DNA from 4 places in the Staphylococcus pseudoxylosus genome. Region 4 is predicted to be linked to each of the others. Evidence: riboswitches for the same ligand, from Rfam matches in the RefSeq annotation. Region 4 holds a riboswitch; each other region holds the start of a gene.
What was found. Region 4 has a riboswitch for S-adenosylmethionine ahead of LG295_RS03555 (Na+/H+ antiporter NhaC family protein). Riboswitches for the same ligand answer to the same signal wherever they lie in the genome.
Positions count from the first base shown of each region.

Region 1: it holds a riboswitch for S-adenosylmethionine, as region 4 does, so the genes downstream of both, LG295_RS01795 (MetQ/NlpA family ABC transporter substrate-binding protein) here and LG295_RS03555 (Na+/H+ antiporter NhaC family protein) in region 4, are expected to answer to the same signal.
Region 2: it holds a riboswitch for S-adenosylmethionine, as region 4 does, so the genes downstream of both, LG295_RS02040 (aminotransferase class I/II-fold pyridoxal phosphate-dependent enzyme) here and LG295_RS03555 (Na+/H+ antiporter NhaC family protein) in region 4, are expected to answer to the same signal.
Region 3: it holds a riboswitch for S-adenosylmethionine, as region 4 does, so the genes downstream of both, metK (methionine adenosyltransferase) here and LG295_RS03555 (Na+/H+ antiporter NhaC family protein) in region 4, are expected to answer to the same signal.

Region 1 is NZ_CP085024.1:411,740-416,728, forward strand. It holds gene panE (2-dehydropantoate 2-reductase) at 1-400, opposite strand, end outside; gene LG295_RS01790 (type II CAAX endopeptidase family protein) at 602-1,357, shown strand; SAM riboswitch class I at 1,500-1,605, shown strand; gene LG295_RS01795 (MetQ/NlpA family ABC transporter substrate-binding protein) at 1,693-2,511, shown strand; gene LG295_RS01800 (lactate/malate family dehydrogenase) at 2,555-3,487, shown strand; gene LG295_RS01805 (BglG family transcription antiterminator) at 3,658-4,989, shown strand, end outside.
Region 2 is NZ_CP085024.1:457,817-462,805, reverse strand. It holds gene LG295_RS02045 (D-lactate dehydrogenase) at 1-214, opposite strand, end outside; gene LG295_RS02040 (aminotransferase class I/II-fold pyridoxal phosphate-dependent enzyme) at 242-1,399, opposite strand; SAM riboswitch class I at 1,459-1,568, opposite strand; gene LG295_RS02035 (transglycosylase) at 1,777-2,523, opposite strand; gene LG295_RS02030 (PTS sugar transporter subunit IIC) at 3,049-4,092, opposite strand; gene LG295_RS02025 (6-carboxytetrahydropterin synthase) at 4,399-4,827, opposite strand; gene LG295_RS02020 (DUF488 domain-containing protein) at 4,965-4,989, shown strand, end outside.
Region 3 is NZ_CP085024.1:1,202,721-1,207,709, reverse strand. It holds gene LG295_RS05825 (nuclease-related domain-containing protein) at 256-1,164, opposite strand; gene metK (methionine adenosyltransferase) at 1,257-2,453, opposite strand; SAM riboswitch class I at 2,563-2,675, opposite strand; gene pckA (phosphoenolpyruvate carboxykinase (ATP)) at 2,842-4,431, shown strand; gene LG295_RS05810 (S9 family peptidase) at 4,505-4,989, opposite strand, start outside.
Region 4 is NZ_CP085024.1:794,363-799,351, reverse strand. It holds gene LG295_RS03565 (MurR/RpiR family transcriptional regulator) at 1-562, shown strand, start outside; gene LG295_RS03560 (SRPBCC domain-containing protein) at 865-1,371, opposite strand; gene LG295_RS03555 (Na+/H+ antiporter NhaC family protein) at 1,790-3,082, opposite strand; SAM riboswitch class I at 3,195-3,295, opposite strand; gene LG295_RS03550 (flavin reductase family protein) at 3,443-4,054, opposite strand; gene LG295_RS03545 (SDR family oxidoreductase) at 4,192-4,989, opposite strand, start outside.

The sequences.
Region 1 (4,989 bases), 380 kb from region 4:
CAGTACTATCAAGTGTTGTTTCAATAATGCAGTAACCACCCATGATTTTATTTTTTCCAAAAGCGTTTTGTAATTTAGGGACATGTGCAACGCCATTAAGTAGTGGAATAATTAAGGTGTTATGATCTATAAATGGTTTTAAATCTTCAATAGCATGATCTAAGTGATAAGACTTTGAAGATAAGAGCACGATATCAAAAGGTTCGACACGATCATCTTTTGTGATGAGTTGTGGATTAAAATGATAATCTCCTTTTTCACTATGAATGGCTAAGCCATTTCGTTCTAGATATGATTTGCGTTTGGGCCGTACTAAAAATGTGACATGTTTGCCAGCCTCAGCTAAGCGACCACCAAAATATCCACCAATTCCGCCAGCACCTAGTACCAATATACGCATCGACAACAACTCCTTAAACTATGTATAGTATATTTAATCTCTATATACCACTTTTCATTTCCTTTTACGCATTGAAATTTAAATAAATTAGTTTACATGTCTATCTATACTATCTATTTATATTATTGTAAAATGTTTGAAGAAAATGGAAATTGTACAATGTAAAAGTGTGTTATATATAAAACTTTAGGAGGGACTATAATGTCGGTTAAAAACGAAAAGAAATATCGATGGAAGGATATTAACGGTAAAGATTTTTTTCTGCCAATCATTTATTTAGCTAGTAATTTTTTCTTGTCACTTATAATTTTGAGTATAACGTGGGCAGTTAATATAAGTTTTGGTGATAGTTACAGTAATGATAAATTTGATGGGTCGAGCGCCGCTGATTTGTTAATGGAGATTGGTGTTTTTATATTTATCATGATTATATGGATGTTGTTACATAAAAATAGTTATAAAATTGAGTGGAAAAGTGGCTTCAGTAATATTAAGAAATACTGGAAACTCATCATTGTTACATTTATTGTTATGTTTATATTTAAATTAATTTTTCCTGTATTAGTTGATGCGTTTGCACCTGAACAATGGAAGTTTGAAGAAACACAAAACGATTTATTGATTCAACAAATGTTTAGTACACCATTCTCAACGGTACTTGCGTTCTTTTCTATTGTAATTATTGCGCCGGTTACTGAAGAGTTTCTCTTCCGACACTTGGTAATTGGTGAATTAGGAAAGAAATTGAATTTTATAGTGATGTCAGTCATATCTGTAATTGTTTTTGCATCTTTACACGTAATAGCAGCACAATCACCATTAGAAATTGTTATGTATCTTGTTATCGCTATAGGTATCGTATATGTCTATTTAAAAACACAACGAAGTTTAGCTACTGCTATAGCACTGCATGCATTAAATAACTTTATTGCATATGTAGCAGTTGTCCTTCTATAAAGTTATATCGCTTTAATGGATTGTTGTTTCACATGGAACAGAAGTTAGTTAGTAGACGTATTATTTAGAATTTTCTTAAAACTCGTTGACTAAACATGAGTATAATGCTAGGATAAAAACATTGTAACTACATACTGATTTACTCTTATCAAGAGAGGTGGAGGGACGTGCCCTATGAAACCCAGCAACCGTCGTTATACGAAATGGTGCTAATTCACAAAAAGTTACCAAACTTTTAGAGATGAGAGAAGGTTTATACTTTCTCTTATAAAATTAAGAGAAAGTATTTTTTATTTACTTTGAAACTTAAAAATTCATGAGGAGTGAAATAGATTATGAGGAAATTAATTGTTTTATGTTCATTATTAATATTAACCATTGTTCTTGCAGCATGTGGCAATTCAAATGGTAAAGATGGGGATAAAAAAATAACAATTGCAGCTTCGCCAGCACCACACGGTGAAGTATTGAAACATGCAAAAGAAGAAATGAAAAAACAAGGATATGATTTAGAAGTTAAAACAGTTAATGATTATAAAGTACCTAATAAACTATTAGATAAAGGTGATGTAGATGCCAATTTCTTCCAGCATACGCCTTACTTAAAAGCAGAAAAGAAAGATCACAATTATGATATAGAAGAAGTTGGAAAAGTATTTACTACGCCAATGGGTGTTTATAGTAAAAAATATAAAGATATTAAAGATATTCCTAAAGGTTCAACAATATATGTTTCTAACAATCCAGCTGAAGAGGGTAGATTCTTATCATTCTTTGTAGATGAAGGATTAATAAAGATTAAAAAAGGTGTTAGTATAGAAGACGCAAAATTTGAAGACATTGTAGAAAATAAAAAAGATTTGAAGTTTAATAATAAACAAGGGGCAGAATTCTTACCTAAGACATATGAAAGTAAGGAAGGTGCTGCAGTTATTATGAATTCAAACTATGCGTTAGATAATGGGTTAACGCCACATAAAGATGCTATCATTAGTGAAACTGAGTCATCACCGTTTGCGAATATCGTTGCTGTGAAAAAAGGACATAAAGATGACGAAAAATATCAAGCACTTATAAAAGTGCTACAATCTAAAGACATGAAAGAATTCATTAAAAAAGAATACGGTAAAGATGTAATTCCGTATGAAAAATAAGTTATTATGAACAGATATTAGTAATGAAAAAGGGGTGTAGTGTATGTCTAAACTAGGCATTGTTGGTTTAGGAAGAGTAGGTAGTCAAGTTTTAACAGATGTACAATATTTGAATTTATTTTCAGAGATTGTGTTGGTTGATGATAAAGATGAAATTGCAAGTGGAGAAGCGCTTGATCATAATCATTCACAAGGATTATTTAATACTGCGCATATCAAGATTAAAGCTGGAGATTATCAAGATTTAGCAGATGCTGATTTTATTGTGGTTGCTGCGAGTGTACCAACAGATAAAAATGATGGTGATCGTACTTTATTAGCACAAGGCAATCATGACATTATAAAAAATGTTATGAGTCAAGTTGCTGAGGTAACACAAGAGGCAATCATTATTGTGATTTCTAATCCTGTAGATTCGATCGTATATTTTGCTAATCAAGTAAACTATCCAACTCATAAAATCATTGGAACGGGAACGTCTTTAGAAACTTCAAGGTTCAAGACGATTATCGCTCATCATTATCAAATCGACCCCAAAAATGTTGAGGCATTTGTTATTGGAGAGCATGGACAACATGCAATACCTGTGTGGAGTAAAGTGCGTATTCATGGTATGTCGCTTACAGAATATGAAGCGCTAAGTAATAGCCCAGAAATTGATAAAGCACATATAACATCTATCATTAATGAAGTATCTATGGATGTCTTTTATCAAAAAGGTTGGACTAATGCTGCGATTTCTAAAGTTACAACATCATTGATACAAACTATTGCATTGAATCAACGTACTATGATGCCATTGACTTCAATCAGCAAAGAATATGACTTAACAGATGGCGCATTTAGTTTACCTACGTTAGTTGATCGCTCTGGTATTGTTCAAAGATTTGCAATTACGTTAGATGATCAAGAAATGCAACAACTTAAAGAAGCTTACGAATATATTAGAGAAACAATCCATACATCAGAAAAATAAAATAAATGTAAACACCGATTCATCAGATAATGTCTTTTGAATGGGTGTTTTTTATTATGTTAACTTCAATTAGCCACTTCTTGATTAAATAATAAGTAATAGCTACAATGAATTTAAATATTAAATCACCTTTGAGGAAGTGTGAAAATACGGGAAAGCGCGGTGCAGTGATGTTAGAAAGACATGCCAAACTCATTAGATTGTTACTCAACAACAGTAATCGTTTTTTAAGCGCAGATGAAATAGCCACTTACTTAAATGTCTCTAATAGAACAGTGAGGAACGATATTAAATATATTAATGTTGATGTATTGTCGGCGTTAATTGTCAGTGTTAAAGGTCGAGGTTTCAAGGTGAACCAAGACCTTTATAGTATAGATTATATAGAAGAAATCGTTTCTGATTTTACAAACAAAGAAAACGAATTACTTCTAAAATTGGGTTATCATATTTTAATGCATCAACAACCCACAACCTTAGATTCATTAGCACATCACTTTCATTTATCTAAATCAGAAGTTAGTGATTATTTAACGCGTGTTCAGTCGTGGTGCAATTCATTTGATATTACTGTGAATCTAACTAAGAAAAAAGGTGTCACAGTAAACGGAAACGAAATGAATATTAGAAATGCGATTCTACATTTAAATCAACTATCTTCGAAAAGTAAAACGGTTGATGATGTGATATTAAATGAAATACCTAAGGCGCACATTGATATCATTAGTCAAATTATTGAACGTAACTTAAATGCACATCATATACAACCTTCTAAAATACGGATAAAACAATTACTCATACACTTAATTATTATATTTAAACGTAATAGCGATGACGGTTATTCGTGGGTAGTCGATAAATCCTCCTATAAAATCGCGCAACAATGTATTACAGATATCAATTCGGAATTAGGTTATCAACTTTCAGATGAAACTGCGCAACTGTTATCATTCTTTATTAGCTATTATTTTAATAAATACGATTTAGGCTTTGAACAGATTTTTGTTAAAAGCTATATTGATCGTATGATTCATCAAATGGAGAGAAATGTAGGTGTAGATTTTACAGAAGACCAAGAACTACGCGACAATTTATATGCACATTTCAGTAGAACATACTTACGTATAGTAAAGAATGTTTATATTAATAATCCTTTAACTGAAGATATTAAAAAGTATTATCCCTTTGTGTTTAATGCATTGTATGAGACAGTTAGTCATCTTGCAAAAGATGCAAAAATAAATTTAGTTGAAGATGAAATTGCATTTTTGGCGTTACATTTTCAATCTTCCATAGATCGCCGTAAAAAAGAGTCGTTTAATATTGTTATCACTTGTTATTATGGGTTAGGAATTTCTAGTTTATTAGAAGCGAAAATTAAAAATATAGATGACAGTATTCATATAGTAGATACATTGAAAATGGAAGATATGAATGATTATAACTTTAGCAATATTGATGCGCTTGTTGCTACACATTCTATTGAAGGTAAACAACTGCCT
Region 2 (4,989 bases), 340 kb from region 4:
GCTTAATTCCAAATTCATGTAACTTGCGGTATACATCTTCACCAAAAGGAATTTGCTGTGATATCGAAACACCATCAAAACCTTTTGTACGATCGACGGTTTCTGACGAAAGTAATGCTTCATCTAAATCGACAGTCACATTATGCTTTGTTGACCATGCTTTAATATAAGGTATATCTTCTTCTCTTACTCCAAAAATTTTAATACTTGTCATAAGTTAATCACTCCGATCATATTGATTCTATTCATAAAGGTGCTTAAGCGATTGTATCCTTTCTGCAGCTTCTAGTAACGATGCATCATCTAAAGCTAAAGAAATACGTACATAATGTTTGCCATGTTCTCCAAATGGTATACCTGGCGCAACAAGAATTGACTGTTCTTGTAATAAATAATCAACAAAACTTTCTCCATCAAAGTTTTTAGGTGTCCGTAACCATAAGAAAATACCACCTTTCATTGGCTCAAAAGGTATATTTGCTTGTTGTAATTTAGCTTCAAACTCATCTCTACGACGTTTAAATGTTAAATTTTGTTCGTCTAGAAAATCATCATAGTTATTCAAAGCGTATGTTGCTGCGTCTTGCAATGCACCAAACATACCTGCGTGCGTATGTGATTGATATTTCTTTAATGCTTGTATGATGTCTTTGTTTCCAACAGCAAAGCCAACTCGAAATCCTGACATATTATAGCCTTTTGATAATGAAAATATTTCTATTGCTAAGTCTTTTGCTCCTTCTGCTTGCAATATACTAGGATTTTTAGCATCAAAGCCAAAGGCACTATACGCAAAATCATGAACAATCTTTGTTTTTGTTCCTTTAAAACGCTCAACCGCTTCCTCAAATATTGATTTTGTAGCAACTGAACCTGTCGGGTTATTTGGATAAGTCAAATAAACTAAACGTGTATTGAGTAATGTTTTTTTGCTTATTTTGTCCCACTGAGGCAAATAATAAGGCGGCTCTAAAACGAGCGGTTGTGGTTGTGCATCAGCAAGTAACACCCCCGCTTTATAATCCGTATATCCTGGATCTGGTAGTAACACATTTTCTCCTGGATTAACGATACATGTAGGTAAACCAACAAGACCATTTTTAGTGCCATATAAAATACATACTTCATCTTCTTTATCTAATGCAACTTGAAATTGTCTCTGATAAAAATCTACTATTGCTTGCTTAAATGAGTCTTTACCATGGAAAGCAACATACTTTTGATTATCAGGCTGACGCAGCGCATCAGCAAAACAGTCAATAATTCCTTTGGGCGTTTCACCATCAGGAATACCTACAGCCATATTAATTAAAGGTAAAGGACCATGTTCTACTTTCTGTCCCATTGTTTTTGCAAAATAACTATCTGGTATTTGTGCCAATCTATCTGAAATTGCCATAAAAGTCCTCCTATTAAAAAAACTATATGCCGACCTGTGTGGCATATAGTTACACATGTCACCTATCTTTCAAGCATTCATGCTTGTTGGAAGTAGCACAGTACTTTTATATCAAAGTCTGTTGCTGAAGCTTCATAAGGCCAAATCCCTCAGCTTCTCTGGATAAGTTTATTTTAAATTACTATTAATTTTATCAGAATATTCACGCTTGTCAATCTACTCTCGAAACAAAAATGTGACATCAAAATCTCATAGAATAATAAGATCTCGATGTCACTCACATTAAAACATCAAATAAAATAATAAAACCCGGAACATAAACGTCCCGGGTTGTTCAATCTAAGATAACTAAATATTTCTATTTAGTTATTTAGATCCTACCACCATCCATTAGAAGCACGGAAAGCCATAGCTGCTTCCATTGAACCGTAACGGCTTTTACCGTAATTAATCATACCTTTAGTTTGGCTTGCTACTGAACCAGTTCCCCATGATTCTTTAGTTTGACCTAAACCTCTGTAACCAGCTGGGTTAACAGCATTTGGGTTACCACTTGATTCAGGCATTACAATTGAATTCCACATAGCTTCTGTCCCACCTGCAGCTATGAATTGAGCTTTAACTGATCCACCAGTTGATGCAGCTGATGTTTGAGCAGCTTTGTAAGTTTTAGTTGCAGTACTTGTTTGAGCAGTTTGAACACTTGTGTTTGAAGAAGCTTTAGGCGCTTCAACTGCTGCTACTGGAGTATTGCTTGATTGTTTTTGAGCACTTACTTCACTAGCTGAAGTTTCGTTAGTATTTGTAGTTGCTTGAGTAGTTACATCTTGTACTGTGTTAGAAGTTGCACTTTGAGCACCTGTAGCTGTGTAATTCCATGACCAAGATTGACCATTTGAAGTGAATGTATATTCATTTCCACCTAAAACGAAGTTATAGTTATACGCGCCAGCGTGTAATGGTTTTTGGTTTAATTTTTCAGGATTGTTTTGAGCTAAATCAGCTAAATGCGCTTTGTCGATATTTTCTTCTGAAGCGTGAGCTTGATTGTGGTCTGCTGTTGTTGCATATCCTGTTACACCTAATGCTACTGCTAATGATGATGCTAAAACTGTTTTCTTCATAATTAAAAAATCCTCCAATTAAAATCTTTTTAAGTAAAATTATATTTTCGTTAAATTATTTATCGTATGTGCTGAAATCGATTAATTTTTATGTTTTATTTTTTCGCCACAAATAATATAACACATATTTCGCCTATTTATATTACACTTTCATAACAAAACGTTACAAAAGAAAAGATACTTTGTAACATTGAAATACTACTGTTTTGTTTTGTAATGCATAATTCTTTCGTTGTTTTCAAAATATATTGTGCATAGTACTGTTATATTAATCTTTATACGTTTATCATCGAACACGCTCACATAGTCTGAATTATTACAGCAAATCTTTTTGTTACACAACTGTAAAATAATAAATGAACAAAAAAATTATATTTTGGAGTAAAACTTGCAATTTTTTTTGTCTAAAATCAAAAAAGACCACTGTTTTGTGGCCTTTTAATATACTTTATTATTTTATTCAACATTCAAAACATTACATTATATTACAAAAATAACTATACATTTTAAACATTATATATCATTTTACGCTAAGAATTTGAAAATTTCTCTATCATATAATTTCAATGTTTTCATATAAAATGTATTGATCAAATACCCCATTACAAATGGAACTACAAAAAACGCAATAAATACATATATTAAGTTTAATAATATTGAATGTTCCATAAATCTAAACGCACTTATTGGCCCAACAAGCCCAATAATTCCAAAACCTGCTGATTCTTTTGTTCCACCAATTCCTATGAGTGCACCAACAAAACCAGTGATTAGTGCATTTGAGAAAATTGGTAGTAAAATAATAGGATGTCTTACCATATTAGGTATCATCATTTTCACACCCCCTAAAAAGATTGTCAGAGGTACACCTGCTCTATTTACTTTTAACGTGCCTGCAACTAATGCACCTTCACATGCCACAATTCCAAGTGAAGCAGAACCAGCCGCTAAACCGCTAATACCTATAGCTAAAGCAGTTGCTACAGTTGATATAGGTGAAATAATTATAAAACTAAATACTAATGCAATAAGCATAGACATCAATACTGGTTGCAATTCTGTAAATGTATTAACTAAATTACCAATACCAGTTGTAATCATTTGGACATATGGTAATATAAGCACGCCAATAAAGCTGGCTATCACACCGACAATAGTCGGCAAAATAATTAACGTTAAACTACCAAATCTTTCTCCAACGACTAATATTAAAAAAACAGCAATTGCTGCAGTGATCATTGTGTTAATAAGATCTCCAACACCTACAAGCATCCAAGCACCATCTTTAAATTGCGCTGCGCCACTGCCTACAAAAGCAGAACTCGCCACAACAGCCGTTGCTAAAGGTGATAAACTGAATCGCATTGCTATAAGTGCACCAACTAATAACGGTACAGTAAATTGAATACTTTCTACTATTTGTAACAATGTTTGAAAAATCTGGTACTTAGGCGCGAAAAGTTTGAATAGTTCTCCTAAAATAGCATTAGGTATTAACCCTGCTACTATGGCAATCGCTACACCAGATAGTACATTATATAAAAATTGTTTGGGACTTACTTTAATCATAGAAGTTCCTCCTAAGCTGAAATAAATACTAATATATCATATTTTCTTAATTTTCAGAATATTGTTCCTGTATTTTTCTCAAATATTTTTATATTAAATTAACAACTAAAATTGAATAGCCACAATCAAAATATTACAACATAAAAAAGTAGATAACCGAAATCTCAATATTAAATCCGATTTCGGCTACCTACTTCAATATATAATTAACACGTTTTTATAATATACAGGATTGTTTTAGCATAACGCTATATTTATTCTAATGTTATCAGTTCAAGGAAACGTTAATAACACAAATTTTCAATTTTACTGTTTCATTAAATTTGCTGTTAGTACAAGCCCTTGAGATGCCGTTTCAAAAAATTCCAATTTTTTTAATTGGCTCTCCTTAGGCAATCTTTTTTCAAATTGTTCCCATATCCATATAGCAATATTTTCAGCAGTTGTATTCATTTCAGGTAATGTGTCATTTACCAACTGACCATCTAAATACGGTTCAATTTCTTTTTGGTATAATTTATCTACTTCATTGAAATCTAATGCCAATCCATATTCATCTATATCTGATAAAATTTCAATATTAAATTGATATGGTTGATTTTCTAGGTCTTTATGCACAGTATTTGTAAAATAAATTCGATTATCACAAGTGAATTCATAATAATTCTTTATCAAAACTTGGCCATTACGATATTTAAACTGCCCAGGTGGTTGAATATGATCAAATTTAGTCATTACGCTCACTCCCATCGTCATTTTTATTAATATACCCTTTTATATAACAAGTACATACTGATTCATCAATGTTTTTTATTCAATCTTTAAAGGTAAAGATAAAACTAATTAGGTAAACATTGGAGGAGATTTTTTACATGGCGATATACATTCAAAGAATTT
Region 3 (4,989 bases), 410 kb from region 4:
ATACTAATCAATATTCCCAAATATATAAATAAAAATGCCTATATGTTTACAATTCATTCTTATTTTTGAAATTCTTTATAGCATATGTCATCAATCACCTATTTAATTTATAGTTAAATTAAATAGTCAGGCTGTATCAGATTATATTTTTAAAATTTTATAGTCCAAAAAAACTGTCAACAAAAGTCTAAATACTTTTGTTGACAGTTTATACTACATAGCATGATTTATTCTCAAAATATGAAATTTATTTCTTTAGTTAAATGATTCAATTTCATCCATAACACGTTGTAAATCTTCAACGTTATATTGAATGCGACCATGGAAGACGAATTTATTGAAGAATTCATCCAATTGTTCTGGACCAACTAACACTTTGGTATTTGAACTTTGCGCATAGTTTGAAATTGTTACATCACCCTCATTTTTAGGATTGAAATATAAAATGGTAGTTGGTGTGAATTTTAAATTCAATTCAGTTTGAATATCACCCGCTAGTTTCTCAATATCATTCAAATGAGTCGTATAATTAACAAAAGATAATGAGTTTTCATCTTCGTTTTGATCTAATACAAGTGTTTGTGGTTCTTGTCTATCAAGATCCAACGCATTAAAAACTTGCTCCATTGTTGGTTGTTCTTTAAATTGTGCAGCACTCACGCCATTGTATACGTGACCTTTTAATAATTGTGAGTCAATTATATATAAACCAGTACGCGTAAGTACTAAATGACTAATACGCTGTACATCATTAAATTCATTCTTAGGTAAAAATATATTAGCCATAATGTGCATATCTTCTGGACGAATTCTTTTCTCATTTACTAATCTTTCTCGAATACCAATAAGTCTCATATCAGTTACATATTCACTTTGATTTTTAGAGAATAATTTCAATGCATCAATTTCTCTATTTTTCGAATTAACTGTAGCATTATATTCTTCTTTTTGCTTTGTTACTGTTTTTTTATTTTCTATTCTTTCTTTTTCTAGTTCTTCTTCATGCTCATCGCTTAGTTTTTGTTCTCTGGTTTTGTATTGTTCTTCTACCTTTTGTTGTGCTTTCTTCTTACTTTTCAAAGCAATGATAAATAAAATGAAACAAATTACTGCTACAACAATTGCCACAATTAAACCAATCTCTAATGGTCCAAATGAATTCATAACAAAAAACGCTCCTTTATGTGTTCAGTAACTTAATTATAATAGATAAACGTATAGCATTCGAGAGTAAAGTTAAAAAACTTTTGTTCTAGTTAAGCTTTAACTGTATCTTTTAATAAATTAATTTTATCTAACTTTTCCCATGGTAATAATACGTCTGTACGACCAAAATGGCCATATGCAGCAGTTTGTTTATAAATAGGGTGTTTCAAGTCTAACATTTTAATAATTCCAGCTGGTCTTAAATCAAAATGTTGTCTAACTGCCTCAACCAATTCATTTTCTTTAACTTTTCCTGTACCAAATGTATCTATAGAAATAGAAACAGGCTCAGCTACACCAATCGCATATGCAAGTTGTACTTCACATTTGTCTGCTAATTCAGCAGCAACGATATTTTTTGCTACATAGCGTGCAGCATAAGCAGCAGAACGGTCAACTTTAGTTGGGTCTTTACCACTAAAGCATCCCCCACCATGACGTGCATAACCACCATACGTATCAACAATTATTTTACGTCCAGTAAGCCCTGCATCACCTTGTGGTCCACCTATAACGAAACGACCAGTAGGATTGATATAAAATTTAGTGTTCTCATCTAAAAGTGCTTCTGGCACTGTTGGATAAATAACATGTTCTTTAATATCATCTTGAATTTGTGCTAATTCGATATCTTCAGCATGTTGTGTTGACACGACAATCGTATCAATGCGATGTGGTTGATCTTGCTCATCATATTCCACAGTTACTTGTACTTTACCATCAGGACGTAAGTAATTTAATATTTCATCTTTACGTACATCTGATAAGCGTTTCGCAAGTTGATGCGATAAGAAGATTGGTAAAGGCATGTATGTATCCGTTTCATTCGTAGCATAACCGAACATCAAACCTTGATCTCCCGCTCCTGTAGCTTCGATTTCTTCTTCTGATGCGTCTTCACGATACTCTAATGCTGTATCGACACCTTGAGCGATATCTGGTGACTGTTCATCAATTGCCGTTAATACTGCCATTGTCTGGCTATCATAACCGTATTTAGCACGCGTGTAGCCTATCTCTTTGATTGTTTCTCTAACCACTTTCGGAATATCAACATATGTTGTTGTTGATATTTCTCCTGAAATTAACGCCATGCCAGTAGTCACTGTCGTTTCACAAGCAACACGTGCGTTTGGGTCATCTTTCAATATTTCATCCAATATAGCATCAGATACTTGATCCGCTATTTTATCTGGATGCCCTTCTGTTACTGATTCTGAAGTGAATAATCTTCTATTGTAAGTCATAATTTGCTCCTTTAGTTTTAAATTACGAAAATTCTCTCTCTGTTGAGCTCATTAAAAAAGCCTTCTACACTATCAATAAATAGAGAGAAGGCCCTTATACGTCCATTCGCTCTTATCGTTCAGACGATATTTGTCTGCAAACGGTTTGGCACCTTTCTTCGTATTAAGAAGAGGTTGCTGGGCTTCATTGGGTCCATGTCCCTCCGCCACTCAGGATAAGAGAATCCGTTAAGTCCTATAGTACAGAATCAACGATATAATGTCAATTTTACATTTATTAATATTTATTTAAAATTCCTTTTAAATTGGTATGGACTATTGATATATATGTGTTATACTCTGTAATTGTAAAGGCTTACAATAACTAAATAGCGTTGGAGGGATTAGTATGGCTGTAGATACATACACTTATACAAACAAAATTGAAAGTATTTTAGACAAAAAATCTTCATTATTTCAATTATCTACAACACAGTTGTATAACAAGATTTTAGATAATGATGAAGGCGAACTTACCGAATTAGGTGCAATTAACGCTAGAACAGGTAAATATACAGGTCGTTCACCAAAAGATAAGTTTATTGTAAATGAGCCATCTTATAGAGATGATATTGACTGGGGAAATGTTAACCAACCGATTGAGGAAGAAACATTTTTAAATTTATATGATAAGGTTCTAAACTATTTAGACAAAAAAGATGAACTATATGTATTCAATGGTTATGCTGGTAGTGATCACGACTCACAATTGAAATTAACTGTTGTAAATGAATTAGCGTGGCATAATCTATTTGCTCAAAATATGTTTATACGCCCTAATTCAAAAGAAGAAGCACAAGAAATCAAACCAAACTTCACAATTATTTCAGCACCGCATTTTAAAGCCGATCCAGAAATTGACGGCACAAACTCAGAAACATTTATCATCACATCATTCAAACATAAAGTGATCCTCATTGGTGGGACTGAGTATGCTGGTGAAATGAAAAAAGGTATTTTCTCCGTAATGAACTATTTACTACCTAAAGATAACATTATGAGCATGCATTGTTCAGCTAACGTTGGAGACAAAGGTGACGTTGCTTTATTCTTCGGCCTTTCTGGTACTGGTAAAACGACACTATCCGCTGACCCAACACGTAAACTTATTGGCGATGACGAACATGGTTGGAATGAAAATGGTATTTTCAACATTGAAGGTGGTTGTTACGCTAAAGCAATTAACCTTTCTTATAAAAAAGAACCTCAAATTTATGACGCTATTAAATATGGTACTATTTTAGAAAATGTTATCGTTGACGAAGATGGTGACGTTGACTTCGATAATAATCAATACACAGAAAATACGCGTGCAGCTTACCCAATCAACCACATTGAAAATATTGTAACGCCATCTAAAGCAGCTCACCCTAATACAATTATTTTCTTAACTGCAGATGCTTTCGGTGTTCTACCACCTATTTCAAAACTATCCAAAGATCAAGCAATGTATCATTTCTTGAGTGGATTCACTGCTAAATTAGCTGGTACAGAACGTGGTATAACTGAGCCAGAACCTTCATTCTCTACATGTTTCGGTTCACCTTTCTTACCTCTAAACGCTAAAGTTTATGCTGATTTATTAGGTAACTTAATCGATCAACACGATGTAGATGTTTATCTTGTAAACACTGGTTGGACTGGTGGTAAATATGGCATAGGACGTCGTATAAGCCTAAGTTACACAAGACAAATGGTGAATCAAGCAATTACAGGGCAATTAAGAGATGCAGAATATATTAAAGATGATATGTTCGGTTTAGATATTCCAGTTGAAGTTGAGGATGTCCCTCAAACACTATTGAATCCTATTAATGCTTGGAGTAAGCCAGAAGCGTATAGAGAGCAAGCTCAAGATTTAATTAACCGTTTCAATCATAACTTCGAAAAATTCGGTGTAGAAGTTGATGATTTAGCAGCACGTGGCGGGTTCAAATAATATCTGTTAATTAATATCATATAAAAGAGAGAATTAGGTAATAGAAACTAATTCTCTCTTTTAATTTACTCTATTATATTTTATTCTCTTCGACATCTATCATCCACTGTTTAATTTCACATAGTGTTTGTTTTAGAGCAAATGGTCTCGGTACATGACCTTCTAACATTTGATAAAATGTACGATAAGTTGTTCCCTTTTCCTCTAATTGTTGTGCTAAATAATAGGCATGATGAATACCTACTTGTTTATCTTTTCCACCATGAACAATAAATATGGGCGGGCTTGACTTAGTAATTTGAGCTAATGCATCTCGTTGCTGATAGGCAACAGCTTGCTTTTTAGGATGACCAATCATGCGTTTCAGCATGCCTCTTAAGTCGACGCGTTCTTCATACATTAAGTATATATCAGATACTCCACCCCAGATAATATAACTTGAGATTGGTAAATCTTGAAATGTGAGTAAACCCTGAAGTCCACCTCTGGAAAATCCAACCATATGAATGGCAGCATAAGGGTATTTTTGATGCAGTAAACGTATAGCAACCGTGACAT
Region 4 (4,989 bases):
ATCTTATTTAAAATTTGAAACTGAACAATCACATCAATTACCTTCAGATTCAATAGAAGGTTTTAAACAAGAAATCGAAAATACTTTCACTTATTTAGAAAGAATCGATTATAACCTGATTACAGATAAAATTCACCAAGCAGAAACCGTTTATTTATATGGAACTGGATTAGCCCAAATGAATGTTGCTCAGGAAGCACAGCGCATCTTACTAACGGTACATAAAAATATTATCGTACTCCATGACGTACACGAATTTAAAATGGTATTAAATAAAACAACACCGAAAGATATCTTCTTTATCATTTCTCTTTCTGGTGAATCAGAGCAGTTAACAGATATCAGCAATTTATTACAATTGCGTCAAAAATATTTTTTCTCTGTAACCACTTTAAAAGATAATACACTTGCTCAAAAGGCGAATTATAATATCTATGTATCTAGTAATACATTTTACTTAGCAGATGGCATAGATTATTCAAGTTTTATTAGTTACCATATTTTCTTCGAAACCTTATTACGAAAATATAATGAACGTAAAGTTATAGGCGAACTGTATTAAATACACTGCCCAGCTATTGATTTATTCGACATGTTCAAATAACTGTATTTAAGTTTAAATGATTATGTTAAGTTTGTTAATAACAACAAAAGCTCCCTCTAAAGCCTGTCACATTTGGTGATTACTTTAAAGGGAGCATTATTTATTTTTAGTGCTGACCGAGCAAACCATATAAAGTATTTACTTTGATACAGGTCGAAATTTCATTCAAACTTTATTCAAACCTAAATAATATTATCAGGATCGAAATAATCCAATAAAACCATTATCACTCAGTATGATTGCTATATCAGCGTACTATTTTATAAATCCGCTTCAAACGCTTCAAGCGCTAATTGTAGTTTATCAAATAACATTTCAAATCCATGTGCCGTTGAATCATGATATTCTTTCTTCTTCTGTTTATACTCTAAAGATGTTAACCTTCTTTCTCTTGGTACAAAAGCAATATAATTGAAAATCATTTGCGTAATGCCTGGTTCTCTTTCGAATATTTCAACTTCTATCGTATCTTCTGAATCACTTAATTCTGGCATACCAATTGTCATGACGATATATTCATAAGGTGTTAATGAAGCAAATGTACCTTGTACTATATTCTCTTTACCTTTATGAACATCAACAATTTTGTACTTACCATTTTGTTCAGCAGCTACTTCAATAGTTTTATTTGTTCTTTCAGTTGTCATAAACCATTGTTTCAGAAAACGTTGATCTGTCCAAGCTTGGTATAATAATTCAGGTTCTACTTTAAATAATCTTTCAAGACGAATTTCAACATTCTCATTTTCTACATTGTATTTACCCACGATCGATTGTTCACCTACTTTCACTCTTATTACTATTCTAACGCATTACACTATACTTCTAAACAATTATCAAGTAAATATAGTGATGTTCTTTAATATTTATAAAACTTTAACAATCTCATTTTATCGCTATTAGTCAGTAAACGTCAAAACTTTCATTTTCATTAAATATCATACTAAATAAACTTCACATTTATCTTAGCATATTCTGTTAGCATACTGTTTATTTAAAATAGCGAATGAGCCCGGAACATTCATATATCCCGGACTCAAATTCAAAGCTAGCTTATAGTCTCTTAATATTATATAACACAATGAACATCATCAATTTTCAAATCATGCTTATTAGCATATAACTTCAATACTCTATTGAGAACATAAAAATCATTGCTCAATTTGATGTTACAATGTATCTTATTTACTTTTTATCTAATCTAGGTAATCTAAAGAAAATTGCTATAAGTCCACAAACGCCTAGTATCATTGGATAAATTGCGTAAGGTACTAATTCAAATGGAGATATAGACGCCACACCTGCAGCAGCTATCAATTGAGGACTATATGGCAGCATCCCTTGGAAACAACTCGCAAACATATCTAAAATACTAGCTGATTTACGTGGATCCACATCATATTCCTCTGAAATATCTTTTGCTAATGGTCCTGCCATTAATATAGAAATAGTATTATTTGCGGTTGATATATCTGCCACACTGACTAAGCCAGCAATACCTAATTCTGCACCACGTTTAGATTTCACTTTACTGCGCACAAAATTTAATAGCCAAGTAATACCACCATTATGTTGGATTAACGCCACTAAACCACCAATGAGCAATGCAATAATCGCTATATCTTCCATACCGATAATACCTTTAGATATAGAACTTAATAAACCTGTCCAACCAAATGAACCGTAGATTAATCCAATAATTGCAGAAAGTATAATACCACCGATTAATACGATAACTACATTTACACCTATTAATGCCAAGATAAGCACAAATAAGTATGGAATTACTTTAATAAGATCATAATCATAACTTTTATTTGCATCTATATGGGCACCATTTGTTAAAAACCAAAGCGCAATAATAGTAAATATCGCGCCAGGTAAAACAATCTTTATGTTCACTTTAAATTTATCGCTCATTTTCGTTTTTTGGGTACGTACTGCAGCGATCGTAGTATCAGAAATCATTGATAAGTTATCACCAAACATAGCTCCACCAACAACAGTAGCCATTGTAATCGCAGCCGAAACATCTGTAGCCTGACTTAAACCAAAGCCAACTGGTGCTATAGCAGCTACCGTCCCTACAGACGTCCCCATTGATAAAGATACAAACATACATATGATAAATAGTCCGACGATAATTAAATTTTCTGGGATTAATGATAACCCTAAGTTAACCGTCGACTGCACGCCACCCATATCTTCAGTCGTTTGAGAAAAGGCACCTGCTAATAAGAAAATTAACATCATTAAAATAATATTGGAATGTCCTGCACCTTTTGTAAAAACTTCAACTTTTTTTTGAAATGATTCTTTTCTATTTAACGCTAAGCCGACAATAGCAGCAACTAATATAGCTACATTCAGTGGCATCGTAGTAAAGTCGCCTGTACTAATACCCACACCTAAAAACATACCAACAAATACGATTAAAGGTATCAAAGCCCATGCGTTACCTTTTTTTGTCTCCTCCATATATAACCAACTTTCCTAAATATTAAAACAGAACCCAACCTTCTGTTATTTTTAAGTCCAAAAAATAAAAAAACTCTTTCTAAATTAAGAAGAAAGAGTAAACTGTGATTCATTCTTATCTTCTAGCATGAATTATGCTACTGGATTTGGCACACGCATCATCATGTTGCCGAAGTATCATCGGGCCAGTCCCTACACTTCTCTTGATAAGTTATTATTTTATTTTATTACAGTACAGTATTAATTGTAATTCGTCAAATATGGAATTGGACAGGAAACAATTTAAAAAACGATTTCATTATCTAATTCCTTCAACGTCTATTATTTCAATAGAGCTTATGTTATTTAGTCGCTTTATATTTACTGCATCGGACGTTCGATAGTAAATTTATTACCTAAAGAAGCATAATCATTACCAGCTAAGCGCGCCACTGCATTTAGCGCATCAGGGTCTATTTTACTATCTTCAATATAAACTGATTCATCAATATGAAACATGACTACTTCACCTATAATTAAATCAGATCCTTCCTGAGGATCACCTAATGGAATAATTCGATCTAGCTTACATTCCATTCGAATTTTGGCTTGTTCAATACCAGGTACTGCAACTAATTCAGAGTCAACACAATTAAGACTTGTTCTTTCTAATTCATTTTGATTACGAGTCAACGGTGCTGCTGTATGGTTAATTTGTTCAACTGTATCTTCATCTGTAATATGTACTACAAATGATTCCGTTTCTTCAATATTTAAAGAAGTGTCTTTCCGTTTCCCTTCAGAGCGACCTGTAGAAATCATGATCATTGGCGGCGCGCTATTTATAACATTAAAAAAGCTAAACGGCGCTGCATTTAAATGCCCATCTTTATCTTGCGAAGTAACAAAAGCGATGGGTCTAGGTATCACACTACCACTTAATAGTTTATAATTTTGTTTTTTGCTTAAAGCATCTGCTCTAAATTTTTTCATAAATGATTACCTTACCTTTCAAAAATAAGGAGGTAGGATATCAATGTATCCTTTCCTCCTTATGCTTAGTATCACCGAGACATTGAAACACTAAAAGTTAAATAAAATTACCGTCTCATTACGTTACTTCATCAATTCTAATCTAATTGAGTACCACCTGTCACGCCATAAACTTGGCCTGTAGTATAACTTGATTCCTCAGCTGCTAAATGTACATACACGCCTGAAAGTTCAATCGGTTGCCCCGCTCTACCTAACACTTCTTTTTGACCGAAAGTTGGAATTTTAGATTGGGGCTGTCCACCAGAAATTTGGAGTGGTGACCAGAATGGTCCTGGTGCTACACAATTTACACGGATTCCCTTGCTACCTAATTCTTCAGACAAGCTCTTGGTAAGTGAAATGATAGCTGCTTTAGAAGCGGCATAATCATGTAAGATTGGGCTTGGATTATAACCTTGCACAGATGAAGTCAGTGTAATTGTTGCACCAGGTTCTAAATAATCAATCGCTTTTTGAACTGACCAGAAAATAGGATAGACATTTGTTTCGAACGTCTCAGTAAATGATTCAGTATCAAAGCCTTTAAGGTTGTTTCTATATTGCTGATGTCCTGCTACAATCGTTACATTATCTAATCCACCAAGTTTGTTATAAGCTGTTTCAACTAAATCATAGTTAAATTGTTCATCGCGTATATCGCCTGGGATTAATACAGCTTTACGTCCCGCTGCTTCAATCACTTGTTGTACTTCTTCAGCGTCCACTTGCTCAGCAGGCAAGTAATTAATCGCCACATCTGCACCTTCTTTAGCATACGCTATGGCAGCAGCTCTACCGATAGCGGAATCTCCACCAGTAACTAACATTTTATAATCTTTTAAACGCCCATAACCGATATAAGTAGTTTCACCACAATCAGGTTTAGGGTCTAA